DNA from 3 places in the Streptomyces sp. NPDC090077 genome. Region 3 is predicted to be linked to each of the others. Evidence: riboswitches for the same ligand, from Rfam matches in the RefSeq annotation. Region 3 holds a riboswitch; each other region holds the start of a gene.

Region 1 (4,204 bases), on a different contig from region 3:
TCGAGGGCCAGGTTGAACTGGTCCTCCCAGCGGAACTCGAACCGTGCGTCCGACAGGGCGTCGTCCCACTCCTGGGCGCCCGGGTGGCCCTTGGCCAGGTCCGCCGCGTGGGCGGAGATCTTGTAGGTGATGACGCCGGTCTTCACGTCGTCCCGGTTGGGCAGACCCAGGTGCTCCTTGGGCGTCACGTAGCAGAGCATCGCGGTGCCCCACCAGGCGATCATCGCGGCGCCGATGCCCGAGGTGATGTGGTCGTACGCGGGCGCGACGTCCGTGGTCAGCGGGCCGAGCGTGTAGAACGGCGCCTCCTCGCAGATCTCCTGCTGGAGGTCGATGTTCTCCTTGATCTTGTGCATCGGGACGTGGCCCGGGCCCTCGATCATCGTCTGGACGTTGTGCCGCTTGGCGATGGTGTTGAGCTCGCCCAGCGTCTTCAGCTCCGCGAACTGCGCCGCGTCGTTGGCGTCCGCGATGGAGCCGGGGCGCAGGCCGTCGCCCAGCGAGTACGTGACGTCGTACGTCGCGAGGATCTCGCAGAGCTCCTCGAAGTTCGTGTAGAGGAAGTTCTCCTTGTGGTGCGCGAGGCACCAGGCGGCCATGATCGAGCCGCCGCGGGAGACGATGCCGGTCTTGCGACGGGCGGTCAGCGGCACGTACGGCAGCAGCACGCCGGCGTGGACCGTCATGTAGTCGACGCCCTGCTCGGCCTGCTCGATGACCGTGTCCTTGTAGATCTCCCAGGTCAGGTCCTCGGCCCTGCCGTCGACCTTCTCCAGGGCCTGGTAGAGCGGCACGGTGCCGATCGGGACCGGGGAGTTGCGCAGCACCCACTCGCGGGTGGTGTGGATGTTGCGGCCGGTGGAGAGGTCCATGACCGTGTCGGCACCCCAGCGGGTCGCCCAGGTCATCTTCTCCACCTCCTCCTCGATCGAGGAGGTGACCGCGGAGTTGCCGATGTTGGCGTTCACCTTCACCAGGAACTTCTTGCCGATGATCATCGGCTCGATCTCCGGGTGGTTCACGTTGGCCGGAAGCACCGCGCGGCCTGCGGCGATCTCCTCGCGGACGACCTCGGGGGAGACGTTCTCGCGGATCGCGACGTACTCCATCTCCGGGGTGATCTCGCCCCGGCGGGCGTACGCGAGCTGCGTGACGGCGGCGCCGCCACGGCCGCGACGGGGCTGCCGCGGGCGGCCCGGGAAGACCGCGTCGAGGTTCTTGAGGCCCCCGCGCGGAGAGGTGTGCTTGATGCCGTCGTCCTCGGGGCGCACGGGACGTCCCGCGTACTCCTCGGTGTCGCCGCGGCCGATGATCCAGTTCTCGCGGAGGGGCGCGAGGCCCCGGCGCACGTCGGTCTCGATCTGCGGGTCGGTGTACGGCCCGGACGTGTCGTAGAGCGTCACGTCCTTGCCGTTGGTGAGGTGGACCTGACGGACCGGCACCCGGATGTCGGGGCGGGAGCCCGCGACGTAGCCCTTGTGCCAGCCCGGCTTGCGCTCGGTCGAGCCGTCGGCGTCCTGGCTGACGGCAGGCGTGCGTGCGTCCTGAATGGTCATGAGACCTATCTCCCTACGCCGGCATTACCCGGTAACAGGTTCGGCGGTCGACGCAGCCTCCTCCCGTACGCATTCTCATGCGCGTACGGTGATCAGCGCCCTCTCAGCCCGGTGCTCCGAGCTCCCGCGTTGTGCAAAGTAGCCCCCACGTTAGCGTCGTGTGTGGCGTGCTGAACAGTGGGCCCCCTCATCTCTTGCGATGATCTGCCAGTGACGTCCTCGCCGCAGCCTCCCCACGAGCTCACCGATCCCTTGGGCCACACCGGCCACGAGCATGCGCCCCACGGGCATGCCCCAGCCTCCTCCCACGGGCCTTCGCACGGCCACGGACACGGCCACGGACACGGCCACAGTCACGGCCACGGGCCCGCGGCCCCGGTCTCCAAGCACCTGCGCAAGGTGATCGCCGCCGTGCTGATCCCCTTCGCCGCCGCCGTCTTCATCGGCATGGCCGTGCTCTGGCCGGGCGGCGCCCCCGCGCACGAGCGCACCGGCGTGGGCTTCGACCGGCAGACCCAGCAGGGCAAGGTCGTCGCTCTCGCGAAGGTCGACTGCAAATCCGTGAACGCCGCGCAGGTCCCTCCCACCGGCGACACCTCCACCCCCGAGGGGCGCGAGGCGCAGGCGGCCCAAACCGGCGAGTGCAAGAAGGCCACCATCGAGGTGACCAGCGGCCCGGAACAGGGCCGGGCCTTCTTCGAGATCGTCCAGCCGGGTGCGCCGCGGCAGCTGGAGAAGGGCCAGGAGGTGGTGGTGGCGTACGCGCCGGACGCGCCCCGGGACCTCCAGTACTCCGTGATCGACCTCAACCGGAAGCTCCCGCTGGCACTGCTGGCCGGCATCTTCGCCGTCGCGGTCGTCGTGGTGGGACGGATGCGCGGCATGTTCGCCCTCATCGCGCTCGTCGTCAGCTTCGGGGTGCTGACGCTCTTCATCCTCCCGGCGATCCTGCAGGGCTCGAACCCGCTGCTCGTCGCCATCATCGGGGCCAGCGCGATCATGCTGATCGCCCTCTACATGTGCCACGGGCTGACGGCGAGGACCTCGGTCGCCGTACTCGGCACGCTGGTCTCGCTCCTGCTGATCGGTCTGCTGGGCTCGCAGTTCATCGACTGGGCGTTCCTGAGCGGCAACACGGACGACAACACCGGGCTGATCCACGGGCTCTACCCGAACATCGACATGAGCGGTTTGCTGCTCGCAGGCGTGATCATCGGATCCCTCGGCGTGCTCGACGACGTGACCGTCACCCAGACCTCCGCCGTCTGGGAACTCCACCAGGCGGACCCGGGCATGGGCCCCCGCGCCCTCTACCGGGCGGCCATCCGGATCGGCCGCGACCACATCGCGTCGGTGGTGAACACCCTCGTCCTGGCATACGCCGGCGCCGCGCTGCCACTCCTGCTGCTGTTCTCGATCGCGAACAGCAGCATGGGGACGGTGGCCAACAGCGAGCTGGTGGCGGAGGAGATCGTACGGACCCTCGTGGGCTCCATCGGCCTCGTGGCCTCGGTACCGGTGACCACGGCGCTGGCGGCGCTGGTGGTCTCCGCCGACCGGCCCGAATCCGCGGACGGCGCGCCCGGGAGCCCGGCACCGGCCCGCGGCGGACGGGGCCGGCGCCGGCGCAAGCGCTGAGGGGCGGGTCGGCGGCCGGAACCTCCCGGCCGCGGCCTCAGCCCGCCTTGCGCTCGCCGTGCTGCGACTCGGAGAGGATCTTGCCGAGTGCCTGGTCGAGGCTCTCCTCGAAGTCGCCGAGGCTGCGCTCCTGACCGAGCGGAACGAGCCGGTCGGTCCGGTCGAGGAACGCGACCAGCGGCCCGGCTCCGGCCCGGAACAGGGCCCGGTCGCCGCCGACCTGAAGGCGGATGTGGACGTCGGACAGTTCGCCCGGCTCGGTGGGCGCGATGTGCACGTCGCCGTCACCGCTCGGCTTGTTGATGCCGTCGAGGAGCAGCTCCCGGCCGAACGCCCAGGTGACCGGGGCGTCGCCGGGGAGGTGGAAGGTCAGGCGCACCGCGTAGGGGTCACGGGCGTCGTACCGGAGCTCCACCGGGATACGGAACGCGAGCTCCTCGGAAACGAGGAAGCTCATCATGACCTCTGCCTGTACCGACTCGCGCATTGCCTACCCCGCTGTAGTGGAAGTGGCCAGGAATGATCCCTGAGGGCCGTCTTGACAAGGGTGGTGGAAGCGCCAGCAGATCACAAGGAGTGAGTTTTCAGATACTGATAGAGAACGAGAGAGTGCTCAACAGCGCGCCTACTTCACTCCGCAGTCGATCAACTACGCGGTGCAAACGGTCTTCTTCGTGCAAAGGAAGGGAAATCGCCATGGTTGCGGCAGCATCTCCGGCTGTGATCGGAATAGCCGCGCACACCGTGCCGAGCGCATATTCCTGACGCTCCGTAACCGGCTGCATCCGTTCCAGGGAGCCGATCCTCTGCTCCAGCGCGTGCACGTCCCGCACCGTGTAGGGCGTGATGCTCTCGACCGGGTACCGGTCGTAGTAGTCCTTGCGCGTCTTCTCGTCGAGCTGGCCCAGCAGGCACTGGCCGATGGCGTGGGCGTGGCCCGTCGCGCGGAAGTCGGCCCACTCCTGGCAGGCCGGGCTGGCCGGGGTGTCCGAGACGCCCACGACCTCGAT
Region 2 (4,204 bases), on a different contig from region 3:
CCTCGTGTGGCGGATGACGGAGCCCCCCGAGGACTACCTCAAGGACGTCACGGCCGGCGTCTTCGCGGCGTTCTACGTGCCCTTCCTGGCCACGTTCGTCGCGATGCTGCTGACCCCCGACGACGGTCCGCAGCGGGTGATGACCTTCCTGCTCCTGACGGTGGTCAGCGACACCGGGGCCTACGCCGTGGGCTGGCGCTTCGGCAAGACCAAGCTCGCCCCGCGCATCAGCCCCGGCAAGACCCGCGAGGGGCTCTTCGGGGCGGTGGCCTTCGCGATGGTGGCCGGCGCCCTGTGCATGGAGTTCCTGATCGACGGCGGTGCCTGGTGGCAGGGCCTGCTGCTGGGCCTCGCGGTGGCCGTCAGCGCCACCCTCGGCGACCTCGGCGAGTCGATGATCAAGCGTGACCTGGGCATCAAGGACATGGGCACGCTGCTCCCGGGCCACGGCGGCATCATGGACCGGCTGGACTCGCTGCTGCCGACCGCTCCGGTGGTCTGGCTGCTGCTGGCGGCGTTCGTCGGCACCGGCTGACGGGCCGGGGCCGGGTTATCCTGGAGGGCGCGCCGTGTTCCACGCGGCGCGCCCTTTCCGTCCGGCGGCCGAGTCGCCGCGGACCGGCCCTGCACGCGCGGGGTGACCCCCACCCCGTCGTACCGAGGAGTACCGCATGGCCCCCCGTCCCGTTCCGGGCGAGCTCACCTTCGTCGCGCCCCGCGGAGCGAAGAAGCCGCCCCGCCACCTCGCCGACCTCACCCCGGCCGAGCGGCGCGAGGCGGTGGCCGCGATCGGCGAGAAGCCGTTCCGGGCCAAGCAGCTCTCCCAGCACTACTTCGCCCGCTACGCGCACGACCCGGCCGAGTGGACCGACATCCCGGCCGGCTCCCGCGAGAAGCTCCAGCAGGAGCTGCTGCCGGAGCTGATGAACGTCGTGCGGCACATCAGCTGCGACAACGACACCACCCGCAAGACCCTGTGGAAGCTGCACGACGGCACGCTCGTCGAGTCCGTGCTGATGCGCTACCCCGACCGGGTCACCATGTGCATCTCCTCGCAGGCCGGCTGCGGCATGAACTGCCCGTTCTGCGCCACCGGCCAGGCGGGCCTGGACCGCAACCTCTCCACCGCCGAGATCGTGCACCAGATCGTCGACGGCATGCGCGCCCTGCGCGACGGCGAGGTCCCCGGCGGCCCGGCCCGGCTGTCCAACATCGTCTTCATGGGCATGGGCGAGCCGCTCGCGAACTACAAGCGCGTCGTCGGCGCCATTCGCCGCCTCACCGACCCGGAGCCCGACGGCCTGGGCCTGTCGCAGCGCGGCATCACCGTCTCCACCGTCGGCCTGGTCCCCGCGATGCTGCGGTTCGCCGACGAGGGCTTCAAGTGCCGCCTCGCGGTCTCCCTGCACGCCCCGGACGACGAGCTGCGCGACACCCTCGTCCCGGTGAACACCCGCTGGAAGGTCCGCGAGGTCCTCGACGCGGCCTGGGAGTACGCGGAGAAGTCCGGCCGCCGGATCTCCATCGAGTACGCCCTGATCCGCGACATCAACGACCAGGCCTGGCGCGGCGACCTGCTCGGCCGCCTGCTCAAGGGCAAGCGCGTGCACGTCAACCTGATCCCGCTGAACCCGACGCCGGGCTCGAAGTGGACCGCCTCGCGCCCCGAGGACGAGAAGGCCTTCGTCGAGGCGATCGCCCGCCACGGCGTGCCGGTGACCGTCCGTGACACCCGCGGTCAGGAGATCGATGGCGCGTGCGGCCAGCTCGCTGCATCGGAACGCTAGATTCCGGTCACTGGCCGGGGTGAATCGGCCACGGGGTACCCTGTGGCCGAACCAATTGCATATTCCGACAGGGGAGCGCCACAGCGCTGAGAGTGCGGTATCCGTCATCCGCAGACCCTCTGAACCTCGCCCCGGTCATTCGGGGTAGGAAGTTCGGTCACCACTCAAGCTGTTGCGCCCTGCCCGGCGTCCGCTCGCACAGAGCGCCGGGCAGGGCCGCGTCTTCTCCTGGTCATCCCAGGAGGAATCACCAGTGAGCACCACCAAGAAGATCGCGGGCGCCGCGCTCGCGGCCGCGCTCGGCGTCACCACGCTCAGCGCCTGTGGCGGCGGCGACGCCAAGGACTCGTCCGCGGGCGCGACCGACGCCCCGAAGTCCAAGACGGTCACGCTCGTCTCCCACGACTCCTTCAACGTGACCGACACGGTCCTCAAGGAGTTCGAGCAGCAGAGCGGCTACACCGTGAAGGTGCTGAAGTCCGGCGACGCCGGCTCCGCCCTCAACCAGGAGATCCTCACCAAGGGCTCCCCGCGCGGCGACGTCTTCTTCGGCGTCGACAACACCCTGCTCTCGCGCGCCCTCGACAACGGGGTCTTCACCCCCTACGAGGCCAAGGGCCTGGACACGGTGAAGCCCGAGTTCGTGCTCGACAAGCAGCACCGGGTCACCCCGGTCGACTCCGGCGACATCTGCGTCAACTACGACAAGGCGTACTTCGCCGACAAGAAGATCGCCCCGCCGCAGACGCTGGACGACCTGGTCAAGCCGGAGTACAAGAACCTGCTGGTCACCGAGAACGCCGCGACCTCCTCGCCCGGCCTCGGCTTCCTCCTCGCCTCCGTCGGCAAGTACGGCGAGGAGGGCTGGAAGGACTACTGGAGCAAGCTCAAGGCCAACGGCGTCGAGGTCGTCGACGGCTGGGAGCAGGCCTACAACGAGCGCTTCTCCGGCTCCGCCGGCGGCAAGAAGGCCAAGGGCGACCGCCCGCTGGTCGTCTCCTACGCCTCCAGCCCGCCGGTCGAGGTCCTCTACGGCGAGCCGCAGCCGGCCGAGGCGCCCACGGGCGTGGCCACCGGCACCTGCTTCCGCCAGATCGAGTTCGCGGGCCTGCTCAAGGGCGCGAAGAACGAGGAGGGCGGCAAGGCCCTGGTCGACTTCCTGGTCTCCAAGAAGTTCCAGGAGGACATGCCGCTCCAGATGTTCGTGAACCCGGTCGTCAAGGACGCGAAGCTGCCCGACCTGTTCACGAAGCACGGCGTCGTGGTCGAGAAGCCGGAGAACGTCACTCCGGAGGCCATCGCCAAGAACCGTGAGCAGTGGGTCAAGACGTGGTCCTCGCTCGTCGTGAAGTAGAGCGCCTCCCCGCGGAGGGCGGGCGCGCCACGGCCGTCAGACTCGCTCTGATGGCCGTGCCGCTCGCCTTCTTCGGACTGTTCTTCGCCTATCCCGTCGCCGCGATCGTCGGCCGCGGGCTCAGGACGGACGAGGGCTGGCAGTTCGGCCGGTTCGGAGAGGTCCTCGCCCGGCCCGACATCGCCGGCGTGCTGTGGTTCACCACCTGGCAGGCGCTCGCGTCGACCGCCCTCACCCTGCTCCTCGCACTGCCGGGCGCGTACGTCTTCGCGCGCCTGGAGTTCCCGGGCAAGCAGCTGCTGCGCGCGCTGGTCACCGTCCCCTTCGTGCTGCCGACCGTGGTCGTCGGCAGCGCCTTCCTGGCGCTGGTCGGGCGGGGCGGGCTGCTCGACGAGCTGTGGGGCGTCCGGCTCGACACCACCGTGTGGGCGATCCTGCTCGCCCACGTCTTCTTCAACTACGCCGTCGTGGTGCGGACGGTCGGCGGCCTGTGGGCGCAGCTGGACCCGCGCCAGGAGGAGGCCGCCCGGGTGCTGGGCGCCGGGCGGTTCGCGGCGTGGCGGCGGGTGACGCTGCCCGCGCTCGGGCCGGCGGTGGCCGCGGCCTCGCTGATGGTGTTCCTGTTCACGTTCAGCTCCTTCGGCGTCGTGCAGATCCTCGGCGGGCCCGCGTACGCCACCCTGGAGGTGGAGGTCTACCGGCAGACGGCGCAGCTGCTGGACCTGCCGACCGCCGCCGTGCTGACGATGGTGCAGTTCGCGGCGATCGCCGGCGTCCTCGCCGTGCACGCCCGGACCGTGCGGCGCAGGGAGACCGCGCTGCGGCTGGTGGACCCGGCCCGCACCGCGCGGCCGCCGCACGGCTGGGGGCAGCGGACCCTGCTGGGCGGGGTGCTGCTGTCCGTGGCCCTGCTGATCGTGGCGCCGCTGGCGGTGCTGGTGGAGCGGTCCTTCGACGCGCCGGGCGGGTACGGCCTCGGCTTCTACCGGGCGCTGCAGGACGCGGGCGCCGGGGGCGGAACGTTTCTGGTGCCGCCGCTGGAGGCGATCTGGAACTCCCTCCA
Region 3 (4,204 bases):
GAAGGCGATCGCGTAGCGACGCGACCGGAGGGAGCGCCCTTGACAGGCCGGCACGACACGGAAGGACGATGGGACTGACGGGAAGCCCCCAACCCTCCCTGAGACCGCCCGAGGGTGTACCGCTCACCCGGCCCCCGGCCCGCAGATGGGGAGGCGGGTGGGCAGGCGCCGACCGGCCCCCACCCCCTCGAGGGGGAGATGGCGGGCCCCCGCCGTGAGCAGCCGACAGGGCCCGCGCCGCAGCCCCCGTACGCCCGCCCCCTCAGAACGCCGGGCGTTCCGGGTCCAGGGCTGCGCGGCCCTCGACCGGGGAGGAGGCTTCGGCGAAGCGGCGTTGGGGGATGCGGCCCGCGCGGTGGGCGAGGCGGCCCGCCGTGACGGCGTCGCGCATGGCGGCCGCCATCAGGGCGGGGTGCTGTGCGCGGGTCACCGCGGAGGCGAGCATGACGGCGGCGCAGCCGAGTTCCATGGCCAGGGTGACGTCCGAGGCGGTGCCCGCGCCCGCGTCGAGGATGACCGGGACTCCGGCGCGTTCGGTGATCAGCTCGAAGTTGTGCGGGTTGCGGATGCCCATGCCCGAGCCGATCGGCGAGCCCAGCGGCATGATGGCCGCGCAGCCCACGTCCTCCAGCTTGCGGGCGAGCACCGGGTCGTCGTTGGTGTACGGGAGGACGGTGAAGCCCTCGTCGACCAGGACCTCCGCGGCGTCGAGCAGTTCGACGCCGTCGGGCAGCAGGGTGCGTTCGTCGGCGACGACCTCCAGCTTGATCCAGTCGGTGCCCAGCGCCTCCCGTGCCAGGCGGGCCGTGAGCACGGCCTCGCCGGCGGTGAAGCAGCCCGCGGTGTTGGGGAGCACGGCGATGTCCAGCTTGGACAGGACGGACAGGACGGAGCCCTGGACGGTGGGGTCCAGGCGGCGCATGGCGACCGTGGTCAGTTCGGTGCCGGAGGCGATCAGGGCGCGTTCGAGGATGTCCAGGCTCGGTGCCCCGCCGGTGCCCATGATCAGCCGGGAGGAGAAGGTGCGGCCGCCCAGGGTGAAGACGTCGTCAGCCATGGGGTCAGCCTCCCTGGACCGCGGTGAGGATCTCGATCCGGTCGCCCTCGTCGACGGGCGTGGCCCGCCACTGGCCGCGCGGTACGACGGTCTCGTTGAGCGCGGCGGCCACGCCGGAGGGGGCGGTGGTGAGGGTGGCGACCACCGCGTCGAGGGTGGTGCCGGCCGCGACCTCGCGCGGCTCGCCGTTGACGGAGATGGTCATGCGAAGGACTCCTGACGCGTGGAGGAGAAGCGGCGCGGGGTGAAGGGGCGGGCGATCTCCGGCACGGTGCCGGTGGTCAGCAGTTCCGCCATCACGTCGCCGGTGAGCGGGGTCAGCAGCACCCCGTTCCGGTAGTGCCCGGTGGCCAGGTGGAGGCCGGGCAGGTCGGTGGGGCCGAGCAGCGGCGCGTTGTCGGGGGAGCCGGGGCGCAGGCCCGCCAGGGTCTCGACGAGCGGGAGCTCGGTGATGCCGGGTACCAGTTCGTGGGCGTCGCGCAGCAGCTCGTAGACCCCGCCGGCGGTGACGGTGGTGTCCCAGCCGAGTTCCTCGCTGGTGGCGCCGACGACGAGTTCGCCGTTCTCACGCGGCACCAGGTAGACGTGGCTGCCGCGGACGACGGCCCGTACCGTCCGGGACAGGAAGGGCGCGTACGCGGGCGGCACGGCGAGGCGCAGCACCTGTCCCTTGACGGGCCGTACGGGCGGCAGTGCCTCGGCGGGTACGCCGGCCAGCCGGCCGCTGAGCGACCCGGCGGCGAGGACCACCTGGTCGGCGCGGAGTTCCGTGCCGTCGTCGAGCAGGGCCCCGGTGGCCCGGTCGGCGGTGACGAGGAGGCGTTCGGCGCGGGTCCGGTGGACGGTGACCCCGGCGCGTTCGCAGGCGGCCAGCAGGGCGGCGGCGAGCCGGCGGGGGTCCACCTGGTGGTCGCCGTCGACGCGCAGCCCGCCGCGTACGCCGGGGGCGAGCATCGGCTCCAGGCGGCGGCATTCGCGGCCGGTGAGCCACTCGGACTCCAGGCCGCAGCGGCGCTGGAGGGCGTGGAGTTCCCGCAGGTGGAGGCGGTCGTCGGCGTCGAGTGCGACGGCGAGGGTGCCGCAGGCCCGGTAGCCGAGGTCCATGCCGCCGCTGGCTTCGGTGAGCTCGGCGGCGAAGGCGGGGTAGCGGGCGGCGGAGGCGACGTTGAGGCCGAGCAGGGTCTCCTCGCCGTAGTGCAGTTCGGTGACGGCGGCCAGCATGCCGGCGGCGACCCGGGCGGCGCCGCCTCCGGGGTCGGGGTCGGCGAGTGCGGTGCGCAGTCCGTGCCGGGCCGCGCGCCAGGCCGTGACCAGGCCGATGATGCCGCCCCCGATGACGAGGACGTCGGATCCCCTGCCGGATCCGTTCCGAGATGAGTGCATGGGCGTCCAGCCCCTCCCTTCGCCGGCATGACCCGGATCAGGTTCGTACGGTCGGAGGCCGGCCAGCCTCCCTCTCAGCCCGGTGCGCCCGGACTCCCGCGATAGGTACGGTGGCCAGGTTAACCCCGACGCCGGGGTCGGGTAAGGCTGCCTCCCCGCTGCCGGTCCGGCGATCTCCCGGCCCCCTGTTCCTGACGGGCCGTCAGTTCACTAGGCTGGGCCGCGTGAGCGAGCAGACGGAACAGCAGACGGAACAGACGAACCCCGGCGTCGTGATCGTGGGCGCCGGAATGGCCGGTGTGCAGACCGCCGTGGCCCTGCGGGAACAGGGCTACGAGGGCCCCGTGACCCTGCTGGGCGCCGAACCCCACCAGCCCTACGACCGGCCCCCGCTCTCCAAGGCGGTGCTGCTCGGCAAGGCCGAGGACTCCGCGTTCGAGGTGGACTTCGAGGGCCTGCGCATCGACCTGCGGCTCGGCACCGAGGTCACCGGGCTCCGGGCCGGGGCCCGCGAGGTCGACACCGAGGCCGGCCCGGTTCCGTACGAGGTGCTGGTGCTGGCCACCGGAGCCGTGCCGCTGACCCTGCCGGGCACCGAGGGGGTCCCCGGGGTCCACCTGCTGCGCACCCTCGACGACGCCGCCCGGCTGCGCCCGGTGCTGGCCTCGGCCCCGGAGGCCGTCGTGGTCGGGGCCGGCTGGATCGGCGCCGAGTTCGCCACCGCGGCCCGCGAGGCCGGCTGCGCCGTCACGGTGGTCGAGGCGGCGGACCGGGTGCTGGCGGGGGCGCTGCCCGCCGAGGTCGCCGAGCCGATGGGCCGCTGGTACGCGGAGGCCGGCGCCACCCTGCTCACCGGTGCGAGGGTCGCCGGGGTCGAGGAGGGCCGGGTCCTGCTGGCGGACGGCCGCGAGCTGCCCGCCGGGGCCGTGGTCGTCGGCATCGGCGCCCGGCCCGCCACCGGCTGGCTCGTCGGCACCGGGATCGAGCTCGGCGCCGACGGCTCCGTCACCGCGGACGCGTACCTGCGCACCTCGCTGCCCGGCGTGTACGCGGTCGGCGACTGCTCCTCCTTCCCGTCGGCCCGCTACGGGGCGCGGCTGCTGGTCCACCACTGGGACAACGCCCTCCAGGGCCCCCGGGCCGTCGCGGCGAACGTCCTCGCCGGGGAGCCGGTGCAGGTCTACGACCCCGTGCCGTACTTCTGGTCGGAGCAGTTCGGCCGCTTCGTCCAGTACGCGGGCCACCACGGCGCGGCCGACACCCTGGTGTGGCGCGGCGACCCGGCCGGCGCCACCTGGTCGGTGTGCTGGCTGCGCGGGGGCGCGCTGGCCGCCGTGCTGGCCGTGGGCCGCCCGCGGGACCTGGCGCAGGGCCGGAAGCTGATCGAGACCGGTGTGGCCGTGGATCCGGCCAAGGTCGCGGACCCGGCCGTTCCGCTGAAGTCGGCCGCGGCCTGAGGCCGCCCCTGGCCCCAGGTCTGCTGTCTCCTGGCCCCCGGCCCGAGGCTTCCCGGCCCCCGGCCCGAGGCTTCCCGGCCCCCGGCCCGAGGCCTCCCGCCCCCGGACGGACGGGGCCGGGTACCGGCGGCCCGTTCGAGGTGGCAGGCTTGTGCCCGTGACCGAGATTGACGCAAAGATCGATGCCCTCGTCCCCTCCTGGCTGTACCTCCCCGACATCGCGGAGATGCTCGACATCGAGGTGACCCGGGTCCGCCAGATGGTCAAGGAAGGGCAGCTGATCGCTGTACGCCGGGGCGAGAACCGC

Evidence for each region. A riboswitch is a leader RNA that binds a small molecule or an ion and turns the genes downstream of it on or off. The one in region 3 is predicted to bind thiamine pyrophosphate.
Region 1: it holds a riboswitch for thiamine pyrophosphate, as region 3 does, so the genes downstream of both, thiC (phosphomethylpyrimidine synthase ThiC) here and thiO (glycine oxidase ThiO) in region 3, are expected to answer to the same signal.
Region 2: it holds a riboswitch for thiamine pyrophosphate, as region 3 does, so the genes downstream of both, ACIPW5_RS19900 (thiamine ABC transporter substrate binding subunit) here and thiO (glycine oxidase ThiO) in region 3, are expected to answer to the same signal.

The regions. Positions count from the first base shown of each region.
Region 1 covers NZ_JBIVEG010000009.1:183,706-187,909, forward strand. Annotated here, with positions in the region: gene thiC (phosphomethylpyrimidine synthase ThiC) at 1-1,556, opposite strand, end outside; TPP riboswitch at 1,550-1,694, opposite strand; gene ACIPW5_RS17850 (YibE/F family protein) at 1,734-3,194, shown strand; gene ACIPW5_RS17855 (SsgA family sporulation/cell division regulator) at 3,232-3,681, opposite strand; gene ACIPW5_RS17860 (IclR family transcriptional regulator) at 3,779-4,204, opposite strand, start outside.
Region 2 covers NZ_JBIVEG010000011.1:91,795-95,998, reverse strand. Annotated here, with positions in the region: gene ACIPW5_RS19910 (phosphatidate cytidylyltransferase) at 1-535, shown strand, start outside; gene rlmN (23S rRNA (adenine(2503)-C(2))-methyltransferase RlmN) at 672-1,787, shown strand; TPP riboswitch at 1,847-1,956, shown strand; gene ACIPW5_RS19900 (thiamine ABC transporter substrate binding subunit) at 2,041-3,141, shown strand; gene ACIPW5_RS19895 (ABC transporter permease) at 3,192-4,204, shown strand, end outside.
Region 3 covers NZ_JBIVEG010000029.1:5,431-9,634, forward strand. Annotated here, with positions in the region: gene ACIPW5_RS32425 (thiazole synthase) at 263-1,057, opposite strand; gene thiS (sulfur carrier protein ThiS) at 1,062-1,262, opposite strand; gene thiO (glycine oxidase ThiO) at 1,259-2,440, opposite strand; TPP riboswitch at 2,438-2,550, opposite strand; gene ACIPW5_RS32440 (NAD(P)/FAD-dependent oxidoreductase) at 2,665-3,897, shown strand; gene ACIPW5_RS32445 (Rv2175c family DNA-binding protein) at 4,055-4,204, shown strand, end outside.